One region of the Marinomonas sp. ef1 genome, then DNA from elsewhere that is predicted to be linked to it. Evidence: predicted binding sites of a transcription regulator. Region 1 holds the regulator's gene; each other region holds the start of a gene.
The links. Region 1 encodes FliA, which starts transcription of late flagellar genes. Its sites were predicted from a motif close to CTAAAGTTNNNNNNNNNNCNGCCGATA; they were not measured.
Positions count from the first base shown of each region.

Region 2: the regulator FliA is predicted to act here: its motif matches at 1,396-1,422, upstream of CCS02_RS19160 (flagellin N-terminal helical domain-containing protein).
Region 3: the regulator FliA is predicted to act here: its motif matches at 4,560-4,586, upstream of CCS02_RS19165 (flagellin N-terminal helical domain-containing protein).
Region 4: the regulator FliA is predicted to act here: its motif matches at 1,042-1,068, upstream of flgM (flagellar biosynthesis anti-sigma factor FlgM).

Region 1 is NZ_NHTT01000021.1:31,227-37,019, reverse strand. Features, by position in the region: gene CCS02_RS20460 (protein-glutamate methylesterase/protein-glutamine glutaminase) at 1-247, opposite strand, end outside; gene CCS02_RS20455 (chemotaxis protein CheA) at 274-2,523, opposite strand; gene CCS02_RS20450 (protein phosphatase CheZ) at 2,536-3,324, opposite strand; gene CCS02_RS20445 (chemotaxis response regulator CheY) at 3,334-3,714, opposite strand; gene CCS02_RS20440 (RNA polymerase sigma factor FliA) at 3,769-4,506, opposite strand; gene flhF (flagellar biosynthesis protein FlhF) at 4,603-5,793, opposite strand, start outside.
Region 2 is NZ_NHTT01000017.1:49,027-54,819, reverse strand. Features, by position in the region: gene CCS02_RS19160 (flagellin N-terminal helical domain-containing protein) at 429-1,313, opposite strand; gene CCS02_RS19150 (HD-GYP domain-containing protein) at 1,739-3,289, opposite strand; gene flgL (flagellar hook-associated protein FlgL) at 3,312-4,622, opposite strand; gene flgK (flagellar hook-associated protein FlgK) at 4,627-5,793, opposite strand, start outside.
Region 3 is NZ_NHTT01000017.1:55,008-60,800, reverse strand. Features, by position in the region: gene CCS02_RS19190 (motility associated factor glycosyltransferase family protein) at 1-703, opposite strand, end outside; gene CCS02_RS19185 (hypothetical protein) at 693-986, opposite strand; gene fliS (flagellar export chaperone FliS) at 986-1,420, opposite strand; gene fliD (flagellar filament capping protein FliD) at 1,462-3,102, opposite strand; gene CCS02_RS19170 (flagellar protein FlaG) at 3,136-3,558, opposite strand; gene CCS02_RS19165 (flagellin N-terminal helical domain-containing protein) at 3,623-4,507, opposite strand.
Region 4 is NZ_NHTT01000011.1:4,818-10,610, forward strand. Features, by position in the region: gene CCS02_RS15455 (chemotaxis protein CheV) at 1-160, opposite strand, end outside; gene flgA (flagellar basal body P-ring formation chaperone FlgA) at 301-993, shown strand; gene flgM (flagellar biosynthesis anti-sigma factor FlgM) at 1,106-1,420, shown strand; gene CCS02_RS15470 (flagella synthesis protein FlgN) at 1,458-1,937, shown strand; tRNA gene CCS02_RS15475 (tRNA-Arg) at 2,019-2,094, shown strand; gene CCS02_RS15480 (OsmC family protein) at 2,170-2,577, opposite strand; gene trpC (indole-3-glycerol phosphate synthase TrpC) at 2,621-3,436, opposite strand; gene trpD (anthranilate phosphoribosyltransferase) at 3,456-4,496, opposite strand; gene CCS02_RS15495 (anthranilate synthase component II) at 4,520-5,098, opposite strand; gene CCS02_RS15500 (magnesium transporter) at 5,473-5,793, shown strand, end outside.

The sequences.
Region 1 (5,793 bases):
AGGAAAACATAAGCACAGGCGTTGGCTTAAGCTTCATAATATTGACTACAGCAGCGATACCATCTAACACAGGCATCTCATAATCCATAGTAACAACATCAGGCGATAAGGATTGAACCTTATCTATCGCCTCCCTTCCATTATTTGCAGTACCAACAACGGTTAGTCTAGGATCGGCTTCAAATATTTCGACAAGACGGCGTCTAAAGAAACCTGAATCATCAACAACCAGCACCTTAACAGGCATATCACATCCCCTAAATGAAAAACTTATTACCTAGATGCGTAACACTTAAGCATACTAGGAACATCCAGAATCAATGCAATACGACCATCACCTGTAATTGTTGCACCTGCCATACCAGCGGTACCTTGCAACATTTTACCTAATGGTTTTATAACCACTTCTTCTTGACCAACCAATTGATCAACAACAAAACCGACTTCACTCATGCCCACTTGAACAACAACAACATGAGCTTCAGTAGGTAAATTGTCTCGGCTATTCCCCTTAATTAACCAATTTTTCAGATGAAATATTGGTAAGGTTTTACCTCGAATAACAACAACTTGCTGGCCATCAACCACGTTAGTTTTCTTCAAGTTGAGATGAAAAATCTCGTTAACACTTACTAAAGGAAAAGCAAATGCCTGATCAGATAAAGTCACCATTAGAGTTGGCATAATTGCCAGCGTTAATGGCACTTTTATGATAAAGCGAGACCCCTGCCCAAGAACTGACTTAATCTGCAATGTGCCATTTAGTTGCGAGATTTTCGTCTTAACAACGTCCATCCCTACACCACGACCAGATACATCAGTAATTTCTACTTTAGTAGAAAAGCCTGGAGCAAAGATTAAGTTAAACGCTTCTTCATCAGACAATCTATCCGCTGCATCTGCATCCATTACCCCTTTTTCAACAGCTTTTCTTCTAAGCAGATTAGGATCCATACCAGCACCATCATCTTCGATGGATAGCAAGATATGATCACCTTCCTGTTCAGCAGACAGAATTACCGTCCCCATTCGAGGCTTGCCGCTCGCTTCGCGAACATCGGGCGCTTCTACACCATGATCTACAGAATTACGCACCAAGTGAACTAAAGGATCAGCCAATGCTTCAACTAAGTTCTTATCTAGATCGGTCTCTTCACCACGAAGAACAAGGTTAACCTCTTTCTTCATATTACGAGCAAGATCTCGAACAACTCGTGGAAAACGTCCAAATACTTTTTTGATAGGCTGCATACGCGTTTTCATTACCGCGTTTTGCAGATCACCAGTCACAACATCTAAGTTAGCAACTGCTTTCCCCATCGACTCGTCTTCACTTTGAAGCCCCAATCGAACAAGGCGGTTTCGAACTAATACTAGCTCACCCACCATGTTCATTATGTCATCTAGACGTTTAGTATCTACGCGAACCGTTGCCTCTTGGGTAACAGGTGCGTTAGCCGTTTTCTCTTTAACGCTATCAGCTTCAGGCTCTGGAGCCTTAGGAGCAGGCTTCGGAACAGGTTTAGGCGCTGGTTTTGGCTTAGCAGATGCTGCTTTAGGCTCAGGCTTTGCAGTAGGAGCCTCTGCTTTTTCTGCTCCACCTTTACTTTGTAAGCTATCTAAAAGAGACTCAAATTCATCTTCAGTAATTAAATCAGATTCTGCACCTGCACTAGATGCCGCAGCATTAGTATCAGCTTTAGATTTGTCTTCTTTTTTACCTGAAGCTGGAGTTTCGCCATGAAGCTTATCAAGTAGCTCTTCAAACTCGTCTTCAGTAATTTCGTCAGAAGAAATAGCGCTTGAATTAGTACTATCTTCTGGATCATCATTAATTCCAGGCGCCCCACTACCATGAAGTTGATTCAGCAATGCATCAAATTCATCTTCTGTAATTTCGTCGTCCGTTCTTGGAGCAGTTGATACGCCACTTTTTTCAGTACTATCGTCAGATGAAGTATCACCCAAGGCATCTAGTAAAGATTCAAATTCATCGTCAGAAATATCGACAGATTCATCTGCTACAGAAACTACGTCTTCAGTTTCTTCAACATCAGTATCATCTTGCTCTTCGGCAACATCTTCAACTTCATCTAACTCTTCATCAGCAGCACCTGCAAGTTCTTCTGCAGTTGGAGGCTTCGCATACACACTAAGTGCTGCAATTAACTCTGGTGAAGCACGTTCAGGCTCACCGCCAGCACGTACTGCATCGAACATTTCATTTACAGCATCAAGAGCCTGTAAAACAATATCCATCAAATCAGAATCTATTTTACGCTGACCGTTTCTTAAAATATCAAAAACGTTTTCAGCATAATGGCAACAATCAACCAAAGCAGTTAATTGTAAAAATCCAGCACCACCTTTTACAGTGTGGAAACCACGAAAAATCGCGTTAAGCAGCTGCTTATCGTCTGGATTTTGCTCTAAATCTACCAGTTGTTCGGAAAGCTGCTCTAGAATTTCACCAGCTTCTACCAAAAAATCTTGTAGAATCTCTTCATCGACCTCGAAACTCATCCTCAGCTCCTTCTAGAAACCAAGACTTGATAGCAAGTCGTCTACTTCGTCTTGACTATTCAGTACTTCAGGGTTGTTTTGTTTATTAATAGCTGGGCCATGTCCACGAGTGTCATCGTGTTCAGACTCTTTCTCTTGGTGTTCAATCCCCGAGATACTATCAACGCGTCCAGCAACAGCAACGAGATGCACAAGTTTTTCTTCTACATCTCGAATTAAATCATTCACTCTAGCGATTACTTGACCCGTTAGGTCTTGATAACCTTGCTCTAGAAGAATTGTGTTGAGGTTTGAATGCAAGGTAGTGGCACTGTCATCAGCATAAGACAAAAAGACATCAATACGCTTATACAAGTCTCTAAACTCTTGAGGTGTTAAGTCTCGCTGAATTAAGCGACTCCAGTCTTTTCGCAGTTCCCTTGCCTGACTCTGTAATTCACTAGCCACAGGAACACTACTGTCCACCATGTCCATCGTTTTATTGGCAGCCGCACTAGTCGTTTCAATAACATAGTTCAGTCGATCAGAAGCATCAGTGATTTTAGTAGCAGAATCTTTTCCGCCTTCGCCGACAACTAAGTCAATTGAGTCAATCTGAAAATCACGAATAGCATCATGCAGACTTCGAGTTAAAAACCCCACTTCGTTATAAAAACTTTTATGACGAGCTTCACTTAACTCTTGGATGATTTTAATAGCACCACTGAAATCACCGACTTCAATGTGATTTAAAAGCTCTACAGCACCATCTTTTACTAGGTTTTCAAATTCCACTAGTCCAGATCCCAATACATTTGACATCTAATTTCCCTATTTGGCAGCGTCTATTCGTTCGAATATTTTCTCAATTTTTTCTTTGAGAGCCACCGCAGTAAAAGGCTTAACTACGTAACCGTTCACTCCAGCCTGAGCTGCAGCAATAATTTGGTCACGCTTTGCTTCTGCCGTTACCATAAGAACTGGAATGCTTTTCAACTTTTCATCAGCACGAACTGCACGAAGCAGCTCAATACCAGTCATGCCAGGCATATTCCAATCAGTAACAAGAAAATCAATTGTTCCAGCTTGAAGTATAGGCAACGCAGTTGTTCCATCATCAGCTTCAACTGTATTGGTAAACCCTAAATCCCGTAATAAGTTTTTAATGATTCGTCTCATTGTCGAGAAATCATCAACAATCAGGATCTTCATGTTTTTATCCAATGCAACCTCCACACCCCAAAGGTAATATTCCACAACTCATAATTAATCTCGCCAATCGCTTAATCGAGCTCGTAATCGCATAGCCGCTTGACTATGAATTTGACTGACTCTTGATTCACTGACGCCTAATACAGCACCAATTTCTTTCAAGTTGAGTTCTTCATTATAATAAAGAGACAAAACCAACTTTTCTCTTTCAGGTAAATCATCAATTTCTTTTGCTAATTGATTTTGAAAACCACCCTCCTCTACTAGCGAATAAGGTGCATTTTCTACCTCAGATTCAATACTGTCTAAATTATTTGTATCAGAGTCTAGCATTTCTTCATAGCTAAACAACTGGGTCGACATAGATGAATGAATCATTTCATGATATTCATCCATACTTATATTCATATGAGATGCCACTTCCATATCAGACACCTCTCGACCTAACTTGGCCTCTAATTCTTTAATCGCATTAGCAACAGCTCTTCCATTACGTCGAACAGAACGAGGTGCCCAATCAGTTTTTCGCACTTCATCCATGATGGAGCCGCGAATTCGAATACCTGCGTAAGTTTCAAAGCTAGCACCTTTAGTCGACTCAAACCGTTTATACGCCTCAATCAACCCCATCATGCCAGCTTGAATTAAATCATCGACATCCACGCTATCAGGCAAACGCGCTAATAGATGATAAGCAATTTTCTTTACCAAATACCCATACTGCTCAACAATCGCATCAATCGAAAGCGTCGCTTTTTTAGAGTAAGTGTTATATCCATTTTTGGTCTGCATAAAATAGTCTAAGCAACCTTTACCATTTAAGTTAGTTGCGCTAACTAACTGTACTACATAGTTTGGCGCAACGCTTTCAGTAATAACAAAATTTTACTAACTACCATACTTTAGTGACCCATAAAGCTGACTGTAATGTTCTGCAGTATATACAGCCCTACTAATCAAGTTATGCGCCCTAGCTGGCTCGATATCATCAGGAATTCTTTGTCCATCTGCTATATATACAACAGGAAGACCTTCCTCAATAACTACACTAATAGCCTCACCAAGTGAAGCAGATTCATCAAGTTTACTTAAAACACAGCCATCTAATTGAACTTGAGAATAAACATCTACAACTGTTTTTAATACTTGTCTTTGGCTTGTACATGGTAATACTAGTAATTTTTTAAGACTTGCTCGCGCACGCTTCATCATTAAAAGCTGTCGTTCAAGATTTGAATCTCTTGGGTTCATGCCTGCAGTATCAACAAGCACTAAAGAATAATTAGCGTATTTTGCTAATACTTCATTTAGATCTGAATATTCATTAACCACTTCAACTGGCACATTTAGAATACGGCCAAAAGTTCGTAATTGCTCATGCGCTGCAATACGATAGGTATCAGTAGTAATTAAAACAACACCCTCAGAACCATGTTTTAAAACATGCTGAGCAGCAATCTTACCAATCGTTGTTGTCTTCCCTACTCCGGTAGGCCCCATGAATGCTATGCAGCCTCTAAGTTCTGAAGAGCTAGAGCGAATAGGAATATAATCTGCCAAATGAGCCAACAACCGGTTCCAGTCATCTTCACGGCCTTTTAAATCAATATCGTCAATCAACCTAGAAACAACAAAATCTGATAAGCCTAGACCTTTTAATTTTTCGCGGGCACGTAGCTCAACTGCATTTTCTTTTGCTTCGGATCGGCTTTCATTTTGCTGACGCTGCTCGAGCATAGCTCGAACATTTTTCAACTCAAGTTCCATGTCTCGTAATTGCTTAGCACTATCACTATTGCGAATAGACAAAGCTTCCTCAACTGCAGGATCTTCTCTGTCACTTGACAAGGGTGGCATTTCAAACTGTGCTGTAGGACGTTTTTCAGAATATGAAGGTGAGGAAACCTGAGGCGGCGTCTGCTGCTTCGCTCTTTCTATGCGCTCTAAATAGTCAGCACTTGGGTCAACATATTGTTCAGAACGAGGCGCAGATGACCGTTTAGAAGTCATACTAGAAGGCAAGGATCCATCATAATCTAGAGCAGCAACTATTTCTATCTCACCGGTAGGCAGACGTTG
Region 2 (5,793 bases), on a different contig from region 1:
TTTAGCAGCGAGCCTTGGCTACTAAAACCTAGTAAAATCACCTATAGTTTCTCGCAAGACCCAGCAATGCATTTAAGACACAGACACATCGCTGCAATATTCACTAAAAACGATCCAAGCTCTTGAAAAGACTTGATTAAAAAAGCCTATCTCAAAGCCGATCAAGAGCAAAACAACACATATGTCGTGATCTGTTTACTCAATAATCGCCTGCGACATAAGCCTCAACACCACATAAAACTTCCCCCCAAAACCACCCAAAACGCACACAAAACACGCTATTTGGGCAAAAAAAAGCCGGGTGAAAAAATCACCCGGCATAAAAGGCACCTCTAGGAGAGAGAAGTAGCCCATTTTCCGAGACAAACTCGAATCGTTTGCAAAAGCTGCAATCTAGTGCCGCTTCACATCATGCTATTTTGTATAAATTAATTACCTAATAAAGATAATGCAGTCTGAGGGCGCTGATTTGCTTGAGCAAGAATAGTACTACTTGCCTGTTGCAAAATTTGCGTGCTAGTCAGATTGGCAGTTTCTTGAGCAAAATCGGCATCTCGAACTCGAGCACGAGCCGAAGATACGTTTTCAGAAATGTTACTCAAGTTAGTAATTGTAGAACTAAACCGGTTTTGTACAGCACCTAGCTCTGCTCGCTTAAAATCCACCGCTGAAATCATACTATCAAGAATGGAAATCATACTTTGAGCATTCGCCATACTCGAAACAGACGCGGATGTTTCATCCACCTGAGCTTGAGCCTGGTTAGATAGACCTGACATGGTAAAACCATTATTGGCCTGATAATCAATAGAGTTATTTGGGCCACCAAACTCCAAAGTAAAACTAATCGTTTGGTTGGCATCGGCACCAACTTGGAAAATACCTTGATAAGTACCGTCTAGTAAGTTCGCGCCACCAAATGTAGTGGTTGCGGCGACTCGGTTTATCTCTTTAGACAATTGCCCCATCTCTTGCTGTAGAGCGACACGGTCTTTGTCTGAGTTTGAGCCGTTTGCTGCCTGAATGGACAAGGTACGCATGCGTTGTAGCATACTTGTCGTTTCGTCTAATGCACCTTCAGCTGTTTGAGCTAAAGAAATACCATCGTTTGCGTTTCGTACAGATTGGTTCAAACCATTAATCTGTGAGGTCAAACGATCTGAAATTTGAAGACCCGCAGCATCATCTGCAGCGCTGTTAATTCGACGACCAGATGACAAGCGTTGGTATGACGTATCAAGGTCTCGACTAGAGTTTGCAAGTAACCGCTGAGCATTCAGCGAGGACACATTAGTATTTACGTATAAAGCCATTTTTTCTCTCCTAAAAACATTTTTTTTAACGAGACAACCTTTTGATTTAATTAGTTATTTGGTTTTTGTCTCTTATTAAAGTTATCGACACCTTGGCGCTGATCTTTAATATTTTTTTATACTTTTTTTGAATTTCTTACATTTTCTTAACTCAAAAAAAGCGGTACCCACAGTTATCGAACTCAGAGTAAATAACTTTAAGAATAAAAGTGAAAAACACGAAAAAGACTTAAAAAAGGTATAAAAAGATACATAGACATCTAATGATCTATTTCTCGCTAAACGGTGAACGGTGAACGGTGAACGGTGAACGGTGAACGGTGAACGGTGAACGGTGAACGGTGAACGGTGAACGGTGAACGGTGAACGGTGAACGGTGAACGGTGAACGGTGAACGGTGAACGGTGAACGGTGAACGGTGAAGATTATGAGATATGATTAATAAACTGCAAACCAAACATTTGCGGATCGACCTCTTTTTCTATTCTCACCTCTGTCCTTAAGTTAGCAGATTTATTTAACTCAATATCAGAAGCTTCAACAAACGCCTTATTTGTAGCACTATAAACCTGACGAATTAAAGAAGGCTGGAACGATTTATTCAATGTCAAAACGAACCCAATACGCCCGTTAGATAAAGACACACAAGAGCCAACAGGAATACTGCCAATGCTTTTTAAGAAGACCGCAAGCAGTTGTTTATCGAATGCTAGACCCGACTCTTTACGCATCTGCTGACATGCTTTAATTGGCCCCATAGAAGGTTTATGTGGTTGCTCAGATGTCATTGCATCATACGCATCAATTATTGCTGCTATTTTCCCATAGACTGAAATCTCTTGATCTTGTTTACCCGAAGGGTAGCCAGAGCCATCAATTTTTTCATGATGATCAGATAACATCTGATAAACAGCCTTAGGTACACCATCACATTTCTGTAATATCTGCTCTCCGAACTGAATATGTTTACGAAATAAATCAAACTCGCTATCTGTCATTTTTGTGGTTTTTGTTACCATGGCTATTGGCAAACGAAAGCGCCCCAAATCAAACAACAAAGCGCCAAGCGTAATCACCTCAACATAAGCACTCGATAATTTCATTGCTTTGGCAAAATGAATACCAAGCACAGCCATACCCATAGCATGCTGTTCTAAATAAATTGAAGCATCTTTTATATGACGTATTGCCATTAGCGAAAAATTATTACGAGTATGCGACTCAATAAGTCGACGGCAAAACTTCATAAGCTCAAGCATTTCTAGCTGGTCACCACGCTTAAAGCGCTCCACCTGAGTAGACAGTAAAGAATACCCATCCTGAAATATTTTAAGCGCTGTGGCCGTTTCATCATCAAATGAAGTAGGAATGAATTTACTTTCTACTGGCGTTTTTTTAAGGGCCGCAGATTTTGGCGTTTGTTGCTCAACTTCCACGGTCGAATTTGAGACATCAGTAGCAGCTTCTTTAATTAATTCACCACTTTTATCCATTCGAGCTTTGTAACTAAGGATATATTCTCTTGTCTGCTCGTTTAATTCTTGTCTAAAGTAGCGAAAAAGACTTTGACTTCGGGCATGCTTACCACGTAACTCTTTTGTGTTTAGATCCGGATTAAGCTTCTTAAGACTTCTGACAGATCGACCGCTAGCAATAGACATGCACAAAATAAGAAATCGCTCTTGCGCATCATAAAGACGCTCGCGTCGGCTGTTTAACAATTTACCGTCAGAAAAATACGGATCATAAGGAAGGAATTCAGAATCCAATGTGGGACGTAATAAATCAAATGCCAGTTGGCGCATAGCGACACCGACAATTCTATCTTTTCTACCATGGAGCTTTATAAGGCTTTGAACACGCTTACTCCCAACAACCTTATCTTTAATTTCTAAGATACCGAGTATTTCATGCATATCAAAATACCCAACATTGATATCAGCCCCAAAACAGGACTCCATTTTAAATACTGACATCTTTTACCTTATATCCTAGAGCTTACATCTTATTAAACAGAGAAAGATTACTCATGCGAGTAAACACCTTTTGTGAAGCGCTGAGTGCAGATTCTTTCATAGACAATTCTGTCGCAGCGGCAGCAATATCCAATCCAGCAATGCGGTCTTGACTAACAGCATTAGATAATTGGTTTGCAGAACTAAAACTCTCTCTATCACGAAGGATATTCAAACGCGCACCAACCGATGAACGACCTTCACTTACTTTACGTTGAGCATTATTAATGCTGGCATTGGCATCAGAAAAAGCACGCTCTCGATCTTCAGACGACGAATTACGATCACTTAACACCGCCAAGGTATCATTAATTTCATTCAAAACATTGTCACGTCTTGGTTTCTCTAAGGTAACATCAGCCGTTGCTCCAGGCTCGCCTTTCATAAGAAATGACATACCGCCAAAATTAATTGGCTTACCAGCTGTATACAAGCCTGAAGACACCACTTCACCTAAATTATTGGTGATACTGTATGAACCTGGCGTACCATCAAAAGCTCTGCGCCTATCCTGATCCGCTTTAGTATCTGAGCCAAGATTAGTCGAGTCAACTGGCGGCGGTGTTGCACCAGCAGCAATAATTGGAGTAGTTGTTAGGCGAAAAATATTAGAAGACGGATTTTCAGGATCATAATTATTCGCCATAAACTGATTAAAATCGCCTTGGTTTCCTACTTTGGCAGAAAGCATTACATCGCCAGTCAAAGCTTGCGCTGAAAAAGTTCGATTTGTCCAAATATCTTGAAAGAGTTTTTTCCCAGAGTCTGAAACAGGAATCTTCATATCTTCTGAAATTTGAGCGTACTTTTGCCCTTCATTGCCGGCCCACTGATAACGACCTTGGCTGTCTAAGATAAACGGTGGCCCTTGGGTATCTGTTCCCGCAAAAATATAGTTTCCATCGGCACTTTTTGAGTTCATCAACTCGGCCATAGATTCTGTTATCAAAGCAACTTCTTGGACAATCGCATCAATATCTTCTTGGGTGTTAATATCATTTTGCGCTTGAATGAAGAGTGTACGGATATCATCCATAGAATCATTCAAACTTTCTAATGCCACTTCTTGATACTCAAGATGACTCGTAGCCATCTTCATAGATTCGTCAAAGAGCTTCAGGCGATTATTACTACCTTCGTACATCAATATTTGACTGGCGCCAACAGGATTATCACTCGGTCTAACAATGTCAGTTTGCGCCGAAATCTTCTCTTGGGCGTTCAGAATTTTTTCATTTGCTTGACCAATCGCTCTGCTCGACTGACCATAAATTAAATTATTCGTCACTCGCATAAACTTACCTCATAATCCCTAGCAAAGTTTCAAACGTCGTACGAGCGGCTGTGACAACTTGAGCGGAAGCAGAATAAGATTGTTGATATTTCATAAGATTCACCGCCTCCTCATCAAGGCTCACCGCCGACAATCTGTCACGACGATTGACACTGTCGTTCATAATCACTTCACTAGATTCTGCATGACCTGCCGCCTCTGCTGTTTTCGTTCCGACATAGGAAATAAAACCTGCGAATGCTTTGGTTAAACTTGCTTTACCTTCCACCAATGACTGATTTTGCAAATCAATTAATGCCAATCCATTAAAGTTATCGGATGGCCCCATTTCATCAGTGCTAATAGAAAACTCATCACCTTGTTGCGGCATAGACGAAACAGACACATCAAACCCAGCCTCTCCTGCCAATCCAGCTTGCTCCAACAAATTAGTGTACTGAAGCACGTTGTCCACTGCTGCAATATCAACACCAGAAGCATCTCGAACAACATACGAACTAGGTGATGTAAAATAAATTTTATGTGGCGCACTCGGATAAAGAGAACCATCTGATGCAAATGCCGATGAGTCTGGTCGAGTATTCGTCACTAAAGACAAAGATATTCTCGCATCCGATAAGTTGTCTGAGTTCGTCGATACTCCCACTGGCGCACTAAGTGCAAGAGCATCACCATTTTTAGCCTGTAAGCTTAAACCTGCGGCAGCACCCGCTGTAGGGGTAAAACGAAAAACGTCATCATGATCAATCGTATTAAAATCACCGACTCGAATATCTAAACCCAAGTCTGCGACTTTGTAATAGCCATTGCTATCAGGTGTCATAATTGATGGGTCAAAGATAGTAGATTGACCAACAGACTTACCGTTTAAATCGTATTTTGTGATAGCAAATCTATCATCATCAGTTCTAGTAAGTTCATAGGTATTAGTGGTAATTTTAGACGCTTCTCCTGCCGAGACTCTGACAGAAATATCAGATAGTTTATTAGTATTATCCGGACTGGAGTAAATACTAATTGCCCCCAATGCAAAGAGATCTTTACCAAAGTTTCCATTCGCATCAAGCCCTTTAGCATTCTGGGTGTTCATAGCGTCTGATATGGAAATAGCATGCTGGCCCAAAGTACGACCCGAATACTCACTAAATTCGGATCGAAAATCCACCAATCC
Region 3 (5,793 bases), on a different contig from region 1:
TGAAGAAACCATTCTCTTCTAATTGACGAAGGTACTTTTCGGTAAATTCTTCAGGACTCACACCTAAAAAGAAATGAATGGTACGACCATCACGGTTACAGATTTCTAAAATATTCTGCCACTCAATAGCAAACAATGAGTAATAGAAAAAATCCAAATCACATTCATACAGATAAAGGTGTTTTATCTCGCGCTCAGCAAGAATCATTTCAAGCTGATAACCAAACTCCACGCCAAACAATATTGCCGATCCAACAAACTCAGGCCAACCACTTTGTGGCTCTAGTCCTGCGGATTGTTGCTCAACTTGGTCTAGTATTTTATTACTGTAGTACACATGGCGGCTTGGGTGATTTGCTGTGCGCTCTAGATTTAATACCGTTTTATTAGGCTTAATAAAGGCTCTATTTACTCTTTCGGCAGACTGAGCTCTTGGATTTTTCGAAAAAAGTGGCACACCAACATCTTCACGGTAAAGATTAAGCTCACCGCTTTCTTCCATGTAAATATGACGTTTTTTAGGTTGGTAATCTTGAAAGGATTCAAAGATGTGAGGCATTATCTGAGAAAACATATTCATGTTTCTGATGTATCGCTCAGTCAACTCTTGATCATGCTCTTTGAGGCGTGATGCACCTCTTTCAAACAACGAAGCAAATGCTTCAGCCTGATCAATAGAGGATAAATTTTCCTCATTCTGCATTTTTCACGCCTTTGTACTTATTGACACTCTTACGAGTTTTATTAGTTTGGTAAAGTTGTTTTTGCATTTCCGCATGAACATCACGAATAAACTGAATAGCAGATTGATGTATCAATATAAAGTGCTTTATCCGCTCATTATCCTTTGGAGTAGAAAGTGGTCTAATGGAGCGAATAAAGCCATCATTTTCTTCACATAATAGCTGTATTTTTTCTACGTCTTTATCAATAACACTTTGTTCTAATGCGGCACTCAACTCAGTTAAGTGAGACATATCAAACATTAAACCGCTCCAACTCGGGCTTCGGTCTGGCCTTCATAAGCAGCTTGCTTATCAGCTGTAGATATTTGATCCCAAGCACCTTTAATTTGCAAAATAAGGCCCATTACCTGATCAAGAATTCCAGTATCTTTTGCAATGCTTGCTTCAGTGATACGAACTATCATGTATTCGTAAAGTGACTCAAGATTATCAACAAGCTCTGGATTAACATCACGGTCTAATGCATCTCTCAACGCATTAATAATTTCACTAGCGCGAGTTAATGCTGCAGCTTTTCCTTCCCAGTCTGAACGTTCGATACAACCTTTGCCTAACGCTAGCTTTTCAAGCGCACCTTGCATTAAGAGCTGAATGACGCGATGAGGGTCAGCCGACGCTAAATCAGACTTGATTGAGTCCTTTCTGTAGGCTTGGATCCCTTTACTCTTGTACATAGACAACCCCATTTAATACGTGTATTACAATTTAAAACAGTTTACATTTTTGCCAATACAGAATTCAAATAGCCGCCTTGAGCGTTCATATTTGCAAGACGAGAATCTAAACTTGTAAATTTAGAACGGAGTGAATCTTCATATTTGACCATGCGGTCTTCATAAGACTCTAATGCTCCTTCTGTACTATCTATCGACCGACGAACCGAATCCTTTAATGAATTTGTCATTCCGCTTGATCCAGTGTAGTTATCAAGTAGATTTTCTAACGACTGTGCCAAACCATTATCACCAGCAATCAATGGCGCTATATCGCTATAGCCTTTTTTCATAGCATTATCAAACTTAGTATTATCAAAACTAAGCTTACCTTTGTTATCCATTTTCACACCGAGATCGAAAATAGAAGTAAAGACTCCAGAATCACCATGACCACTCATTAATTGAGTAGATAAAGAGGACTGCAAATTCCGGACCACGCTATTGCCATTTAAAACAGCGCCTCTATCTGAGCTAGCTTGTAGCACCCCAATAACATCATTGTAAGAGGCAATAAACTCTTCTATGGTTTCTTGTACTGTCTTCTGATCAAAACTGATGTCAACCTTTGTGGTTTTATCTGTCGGCGCCAAGGCCTCAATAGACAAACCAGCAACAGCTGTATCAAAAGTATTGTTATCGCTTCTAATCTGAATACCGTCTACAGTAATAATCGCATCGCGAGCTTCGTCGCCCAAAGGTGTATACAAACCAGCCGATATTCCTTCGGTCGAAACACTGTCTAAACTAAGAACACCATTATTGGCTGCAAGTGTAGAAGCACCTTTTTTATCTGCAATGTCTGAGCCTTTAGCATCTACACTAATAGGATCACTATCTGATTCTGCTATATCTTTTTCTTCATCTGCAGGAATTGGCCCATCATTGGCAAAATCGACATCGTCACCCGCTAAATCCAGCTCATCTTTTTCATCAACAGTTGGCTCAGATTGTTCCTCAATTGGAGCATCCTCAACCGTGTTACCTGAATTTTCTTCAATAGGATTATCAATAATGTTGCCACCTTCGTCTTTCACAACAGAAGTATTGATAATTTTGAGTGTATTTGCAGCACCCTGAATTGAAGATGTAGCCGTGAAGAATAGATTACCGTTACCATCGTCAACTAAATTAGCAGACACACCAAAGTTATCTTCCGATGTATTAATTTGGTTACGAAGTTCGGATAAGGTAGTACCAGCATCAACGGTAATAGAAAACTCGTTGCTACCAGCTTTAAAGGTAAGTCGCGAATCTTGTTTAGTAACAACATCATCCGCGGAGGAAAAAGTACCAGGCGCCGACATAACTCGACTACCCTTTGCTAGCTGATTCACATCAATAGCATAAGAACCATTAGAAGCCGTACTATCTGTAGTAATAGCAATAACTTCTTCACCTTCTGTTTGGGCGATTTTTGCATCACGCCCAGTAAAAAGCTCATCATCATTCAGAGCTTTGACAGAAGATTTAAAAGTATCAATAGCAGAGCCAACTTTACCTAATGCAGACAGTTCAGCCTCATAACCATCAATTTTATCTTGATAAAGTTTTACTTTAGCGTCTTTTTGAGCACTCACCATTTGCTTAACAAGGGACTCTAGATCAATACCAGACCCTGCACCTAATGAGCCTACCGACATAACTTTATCTCCTGACACCTACATTATCTATTATCAGACCTCACTGTTTACCAAGGTTCCCTTGATATCACTTAGTTGGCTCATAATAGCATCTATTCTATCAGACATTTTAAGAAACTCTTCTGTAGGGATTTGGCGTACCACATCACCCGTTGTCTGATCTAACACTTTTACGATATTTTGCGCTCTGTCTTCTGTAATTTCAAAGGTTAAATGCACATTTAATTGAGACATTTTTTGATTCATGATCTCAACATCATGAGGCTCCACCTTCGCAGAAGAGTTTAAAAATTCAGAATTTCGATTATCTTTATCTGCTCTGCTTATGTCGGCTGTATTTTGTACAACTTTAGCATTTGCTTGGCGTAAGGCGGCAAAATCTTCTGCGGCACGCTGTTCTGGCTTCAAAGAGTAATTGAGACCCTGCTTAGAAAAATCACTGGCATTAATAGACATATCAGAGTTCCCCCAAATAGACAAAAGCCGGGACTATGTCCCAGCTTTCCGCTACCAATAATGCTTAACCCAATAGAGACAAAGCAGTTTGTGGACGTTGGTTTGCTTGAGCCAAGATAGATGAACTTGCTTGCTGAAGAATTTGAGAGCTTGTTAGCTTAGCAGTTTCTTCCGCAAAATCAGCATCACGTACACGAGCACGAGCAGATGATACGTTTTCGGTAATGTTACTCAAGTTACTAATTGTAGAACCAAAACGGTTTTGAACAGCACCCAATTCAGCACGCTTTGAGTCAACTGCTGCAATCATAGTGTCTAGAACGTCAACCATGCTCTGAGCATTAGCCATTGAAGATACAGAAGCAGTTGATACGTCAACCTGTGCAGTAGTTGAACTACTAGACAGACCAGACATAGTGAAACCACCATTACCAGCATAATCGATTGTGTTGTTAATGCCACCGTCAGTTAAGTTAAAGCTGATAGTTTGGTTAGAGTCTGCACCCACCTGGAAAATACCAGTGTAAGTACCATCCAATAAGTTCTCACCACCGAAGGTAGTATCTGAAGCGATACGGTTAATTTCAGTAGATAACTGACTAACTTCTTGTTGAATAGCCGCGCGATCTTTATCTGAGTTTGAACCGTTTGACGCCTGGATAGATAGCGTACGCATACGCTGCAACATGTTTGTTGTTTCATCCAATGCACCCTCTGCCGTTTGAGACAAAGAAATACCATCGTTGGCGTTACGAACCGACTGATTCAAGCCATTTACCTGAGAGGTTAAACGGTTAGAGATAAGTAGACCTGCCGCATCATCAGAAGCACTGTTAATACGTAAACCAGAAGACAAACGTTCAAAAGATGTATCCAAAGATTTAGCTGAGCCCATTAGCTGGCGCTGTGCACTTAAAGATGAAGTATTAGTGTTTACATAAAGAGCCATCATAGCCTCCTAGGTTTTATTAAATCCTGCAAAAAAGCAGATCGTATAAGGTTTTCGACAAGAATCTGAAAACCTTTAGTCAAATTAGGAATTTTTTTTCCCTTTAACGGAAAAAAACATCCTATATTGCGGCAAATTAATGCCTAACTAATTGTTTTTAAATGAATTTAAAACAATTAAATTTATTTGCACTTTTTTTTAAAATAATGTGTTTTTGCCCTAAATATCCAAAAAAACACACCTGAAGTGCCTTTAAAATTCTTTTCTAGGTAGGCAAGCTGACGAAAAACTTTCGCTATGTATCCGATCTCCACCAGCCAAAGCGGCAACCACCTACCATAAAAATGATATTCCACTTAAAAAGCGCCCAAAAATTGCCACCCCAAAAGCCACTTACTTTCAGCAGCTATTCAAGACAAAAAACGCCCGTAGCTCATTTAAAAACTAACAAAAGACGCAACTGTGCTATTCAAAAAACCATAGGCAATTTTTCCGTCTGCTTTTTCAGCCATAGGCTTTCCCTGATGTAAATAGGTCAGAAAACTTACTTTTGCGTCCACGAATGACCAAGCTGTGTTCACAACTGCAATCTATTCGGAAGGTTAAAAAAGAAAACTGCCATCAACGTCAATTCCTCAAAATCAATACGTTTAATCCGACTATCAAGGCTGCGGAAAAAAAGACGCAGCTGTGCCGTTCAAAAAATCCGAAAACCGAAATTTTGCCCACTCTTCAGCCACAGGCTTTCCCTGATGTAAATAGCTCAGAAAACTGACTTTTTCGTCCACAAATGACCATACTGCATTCACGACCGCAATCTATTCGGAAGGTTAAAAAAGAAAACTGCCATCAACGTCAATTCCTCAAAATCAATACGTTTAATCCGACTATCAAGGCTGCGGAAAAAAAGACGCAGCTGTGCCGTTCAAAAAATCCGAAAACCGAAATTTTGCCCCCCTTTTCAGCCACAGGTTTTCCCATATGTAAATAAGTCAGAAAGCTGACTTTTTCGTCCACGAATGACCACGCTTTGTTCACAACTGCAATCTATTCGGAAGGTAAAAAAAGAAACCTGTCATCAAACTCAATTCCTCAAAATCAACGCGTTTAATTTGCCAAAAAAAGACGCAGCTGTGCCGTTCGAAAGATTGGAAAAACGAAATTTCGCCCACTCTTTATCCACAAGCTTTCCCTGATGTAAATAGGTTGGAAAACCGACTTTTGTGTCAGTGAATGACCACGCCGCGTTCACAATCGCAATCTATTCAGAAGGTTAAAAAAGAAAT
Region 4 (5,793 bases), on a different contig from region 1:
GAGGCATAGTGGTTAATTTAGGACACTGCAGCACTTCTTTCACTTTAAAAACGTTGATGCCATAAATTTGCTTACCATTTAAGCGAAACAACAGCAATTCAAGTCGATTTTCCCCTACGAGCTGTGTACGTTGGTTAACAGTATCCAGAACTCCAGCCATAAACGCCTCCAAAATGTGTAAACATTATACTGAGGTATCACCTCAAAATTGTTAAAATGTATCATCCAATGATAAAGTGAATTCAAATAATTTACTAACTATCTTATTTATAACGTAATAATAAACAAAGAGAACAAATCATGCGAATCATAAGGCTAAGCATAGCCTTCATTTGTTTCCAAACTGGTTTTACATTTGCCATAACGACTGAAGAACAAATTAACCACTACATAAATCAAGTAGAGATTCCTCGGTTATCAGAAATATACCCTGATGCAGCCATAAGCATCACATTAAACAATCTTGCCGCACTCAACTACTTACCTGATTGTGAAAACGAATCAATTCAGATCAACAATCAAAGACCAGACGCTACCAAACGCACAAACTATGAAGTCAGCTGTGACTCACCAACTTGGAAGTCCTATGTACCAGTAACTCAGTCCATAATGATTCCAGCAATAAAAACCATCACCCCAATCAACCGAGGCCAAGCCATCAGCAAATCAAACACCGATGTGGGAGAAGTGGACATTTCCAGCCTAAGAGGACATGTTTACACTAAAAAAAAACCACCTTACGGCCTAATTGCTTCACGCAACTTGCGCATAAACACAGTCATCACTGACGATCTAACCAATCAGCCAACCTTAGTTAAAAAAGGCGACTCAGTACTAATAACAGCAAGCAGTGGTACCATTATAGTCCGAATGAACGGTGTTGCTTTAGAAAATGGTGTCAAAGGCCAACAAATTCGAGTCAAAAACACAAGTTCTGAACGAATTATATACGCCAAAGTTGTAACTGACAGTGAGGTTCTTGTAAACTATTGAGTACAGACTGATCGGCAATGAATAAATACTCTTTTCTGGGGCTTTTTATTAAAGTTCTTATAGACCCAGCCGACAACATAGACAGGCAAATCATTAAAGGGCGGAAAACCCAATGGCAATACATTTTACAGGTCTATCAAACCAGAGCACGATCAACAAAAGTGAACGATCGCAAAAAGATGATGCGACAAATAGCGCAACGGACAAACAAAGCTCAGTTCAAAGCGGTGGCACATTGGCAGAAGACACCGTGAAATTAAGTGGCACTGCACAAACTCTTCAAAGTCAGCAGTCTAAAATTAGCAGCTTACCTGATGTTGATATGGATAAAGTGGAACAAATTAAAAACGCTATTGCAGCAGGCGAGTACAAAATAGATACCCAGAAGCTAGCAAATAATATGGCTTCTATGGATTCGCTATTCTAGACTGTAACTCCTATACAGTTTGTAAACGGTTTGTCTTATGATTCCTATCGCACCTATATTTATCAGAAGCAAAGAGATATTAGAAAAACTCTCTTCGCTTCTTGATGAAGAGCGTTTAGCTTATGGGGAACTGAACAGCGAAGTAATCATCAGCCTATCCGAGCAAAAACAAACCCTTCTTGATGAAATGAATCAGCTTAATGAGAAAAGAGTCAACATTCTCATTAAATTTGATATTGTCGACCGAAAAAAACCTACTGAAACAGAATTCAAAAACTGGTTAAGCCTACAAGACAGCTCAATGGACAACGTTCGCCTATTGATGCAAGAGTGCGAAACATTACTCAAAAAATGTAAAACACAAAACAACACTAACGCTCGAATCCTTAACACCTTACAAAAGCGTAACAAGCATCTTTTCGAATTACTCCAAGGCCATAGCAGCAAAAACAAAGTCTATACAGCCAGAGGCTCTACACGCCCAATAAGCAGCAAACATACATTAGGCCGAGCTTAAAAAACCATAAGAATCAACATCATACTTAGTTGTCATTTGTATTTCAGTCGTAATTAATGTATAAATCTCAACTTGCAGCACGTCCTCATAGGTAAACAGGATATACCGGCCGCCTCCTAAGCAGCTATTCCAGGTTCGAGTCCTGGTGGGGACACCAACACATTAAGCACTGCAAAAAACTAAAAAAAGAGCCTCTTAGCTCTTTTTTTAAATACTTTTATAAAGCAATACCTTATTCCGCCTCAATCACCTCAAAGCTATGAACAATTTTCACACCACCTCTCTCTAACATTAGAGAAGCAGAGCAATACTCTTCTGCAGACAATTTAACTGCTCGAGCAACAACACTTTCCTTCAAGTTACGACCAGTAACGACAAAGTGCACTCGAATTTCAGTAAACACCGCAGGGACACTATCAGCTCGATCAGCATCAATTTGAGCAACACAAGAAACCACATCTTGACGAGATTTCTTTAAAATCCCAACCACATCATAAGAAGTACAACCACCCAAGCCTGCAAGCAAAAGCTCCATAGGTCTTGGGCCGGCCACTTGATTTCCATCGATTTCCACTTTAAAACCAGAACCGGTTTCAGCGGTAAAATGCACATCTTCTTGCCAACTAACATTTGTCTTCATCATTCAACCTTACTTGATTCTGTCATGACTGAAACTATCATCATTACGACTGGAACAACTCAGCCAATTTTTCACCTGGGTCATCGGCGCGCATAAAAGCCTCGCCAACCAAAAACGCATGAATACCTTTTTGCCTCATCAAGGCCACATCATCACGAGTATGAATCCCGCTTTCTGTAACAATCAAGCGGTCGGAAGGCACACTGTCCATCAATTCAAACGTATGATCTAAACTAAGCTCAAAGGTATGAAGATTTCGGTTATTGATACCAAGCAATTCAGTCTGAGTATATTCCAAAGCCAAATCCAACTCTGGACGATTATGTACCTCTACCAAAACATCCATACCAAGATCACGAGCAATTTGATCTAGCTCTCGCAATTTATCACCACTTAGGCACGCAGCAATCAATAAAACACAGTCTGCACCAATCGCCCTAGCTTCTAGCACCTGATACTCATCGACAATGAAATCCTTGCGAATAACAGGTAACTTACATGCTGCACGAGCCTCAACTAGATAATCTTCATGACCTTTAAAGAAATCACTGTCTGTTAGAACAGACAAACAAGCCGCACCTGATCTTTCGTAGGATCTAGCAATGTCAGTTGGGATAAAAGGCTCGCGCAATACACCTTTACTAGGGGAAGCTTGCTTAATTTCAGCAATAACACCAGATTTACCGATAGCTATTTGATGTCTTAATGCATGAGCAAAACCACGAGGGGCGTTATGAACATTAGCTACAGACGCTGCAACCTCTAAATTTCCATACGGTGTATGAGATTTACGTTCGGTAATTTCTTCATACTTTCGCGCTACAATCTTCTTTAAAATTGTCGGTGTTTCTATTTGCATTAGGTTACTGCTCCTATAATTACAGTGAGTCAGGACTCATAAAACAACGCGTGAAACTAGCTAATTCAGACATCTTGACTTTGGCTGTACCACCGCCAATCACATCTTCCGCAATATTCACACCTTCTGCTAAAGTATCAGCAATACCTGAAACATAAATCGCCGCGCCAGCATTTAAAGCAACAATATCCCTGGCAGGGTTTATTTTCCCCTTACCATCCAGTGCCATTTTTACTAAAGCAAGGCTTTCAGATGCATCAGCAGCTTGAATCGTATCAATAGATTGCAATGGAATGCCAAAATCTTCTGGTGAAATTTTATACTCTAAAATTTCACCATTTTTTAACTCCGCCACATAAGTTGGTGCAGCGATACTAATCTCATCTAAGCCATCTTCAGAGTGAACAACCATAACATGCTCACTACCCAGAGCTTTCAATACTTCAGCAATAGGACGAACCCACTTCTGATGAAAAACCCCCATGACCTGACATTTTGCATTAGCAGGGTTAGTCAATGGACCAAGCAAATTAAAAATGGTTCGAGTAGCCATTTCCTTACGAGGACCAACTGCATATTTCATAGCTGAATGATGATTAGGCGCAAACATAAAACCTAAACCTATCTCTTCAACACATCGGCAAACCTGCACAGCATCAAGACCAAGGTAAATACCCGCTTGCTCCAGCACATCTGCACTACCGGATTTCGAAGACACGGAACGCCCGCCGTGTTTAGCAACCTTCCCCCCCGCTGAAGCAACAACAAACGCAGACGCTGTAGATACGTTAAACAAGTTGCCACCATCACCGCCAGTGCCGCATGTATCAACCACATGTTCAAGATCCAAATGTACCTTGCTCGATAACTCTCGCATCACCTGCGCCGCAGCGGTAATTTCTTCGACCGTCTCACCTTTCATTCTTAGGCCAATTAAAAATCCGCCTATCTGTGCTGGCGTGGCTTTTCCCGTCATGATGTCATGCATCACTATTTGCATCTCGTCGCCGCTCAAATCTTGGCGTTCAACAACAGCAGCAATCGCCTTTTGAATATCCACCAGCCTCTCCTATCGTATTAAAACTATCGTGTTAAGAAATTGGCCAATAAAGCATGACCTGCTTCAGTCAGAATCGACTCAGGATGAAATTGCACCCCTTCAACGGCAAGTGTTTTATGTCGAATTCCCATAATTTCCTCTCTATCACCCTCTGCATTTTGACTCCAAGCGGTTACTTCTAGGCAATCAGGCAATGAGTCTGCTGAAACGACCAAGGAATGGTAGCGTGTTGCAGTCTGCGGGTTTGGCAAGCCAGAAAACACAGAGGTATTTTGGTGATAAATTAACGAGGTTTTACCATGCATGACATTTTTAGCACGAATTACCTCTCCACCAAAGACCTGACCAATACTTTGATGGCCTAAGCAAATACCCAATATTGGAATTTTCCCTGCAAATGTCGTGATTGCAGCCAGAGAAATCCCCGCTTCGTTAGGTGTGCAAGGCCCCGGTGAAATCACTAAATGCGATGGAGCAAGGCGCTCAATATCTTTAATGCTAATCTCATCGTTACGATACACCTGTACATCCATCCCTAACTCACGAAAATATTGCACAAGGTTGTAAGTAAAAGAGTCGTAGTTATCAATCATCAATAACATAAAGAAGGGGCGCGCCTATAAAACAATATTGATCTACTAATGTTAGAATCCGCAGAAACTGACACAAAAAACGAAATGCATTGACGAATAATAAAAACATGCATTTTAAAGTGCGCTAAATTCTACACTGTCAGGAACACTCTGTCTCGCCAGACCTTACACTTCATAAGATCCTAACAGTTCAAATAGCATACACTAATCACTAATCTCCCCATCAAATGACACCATAATTTACCATTTTTATTTCAGCGTTTTGGAAGGTTTTAAATAATACCGTGTAAAAACAAAGCCTTGTTTGATATACAAGCAGTTATACCGCACACTAGAAAGCATGTTATCTTTACCGTCATTATTCAGTGTTTTAAGGATGCCCTGTGCATAGCCAAGTCGCCGCCCTCATCGAAACCCTCATACATGACGAGCACTCTCCAGAGTCCATTAACAAGGCCATTTCAGAGTTAACACCGGATGATGTGGCATTAGCGCTTGAATCCATTCCGCTTACCCAACGCCGGCAAGCATGGGCAAATATCAAACAGGCCAACCGACTTGATATTTTGGTTGAAATGCGTGGAGAGTCTCGACAGCTACTATTAAGAGAGCTAGATGACTCAGAAATAGAAGCTTTATTCACTGATGTCGATGCCGAAGACCTACTCGAAATAACGGACTCGCTACCAGACCGCCTTGTCGAC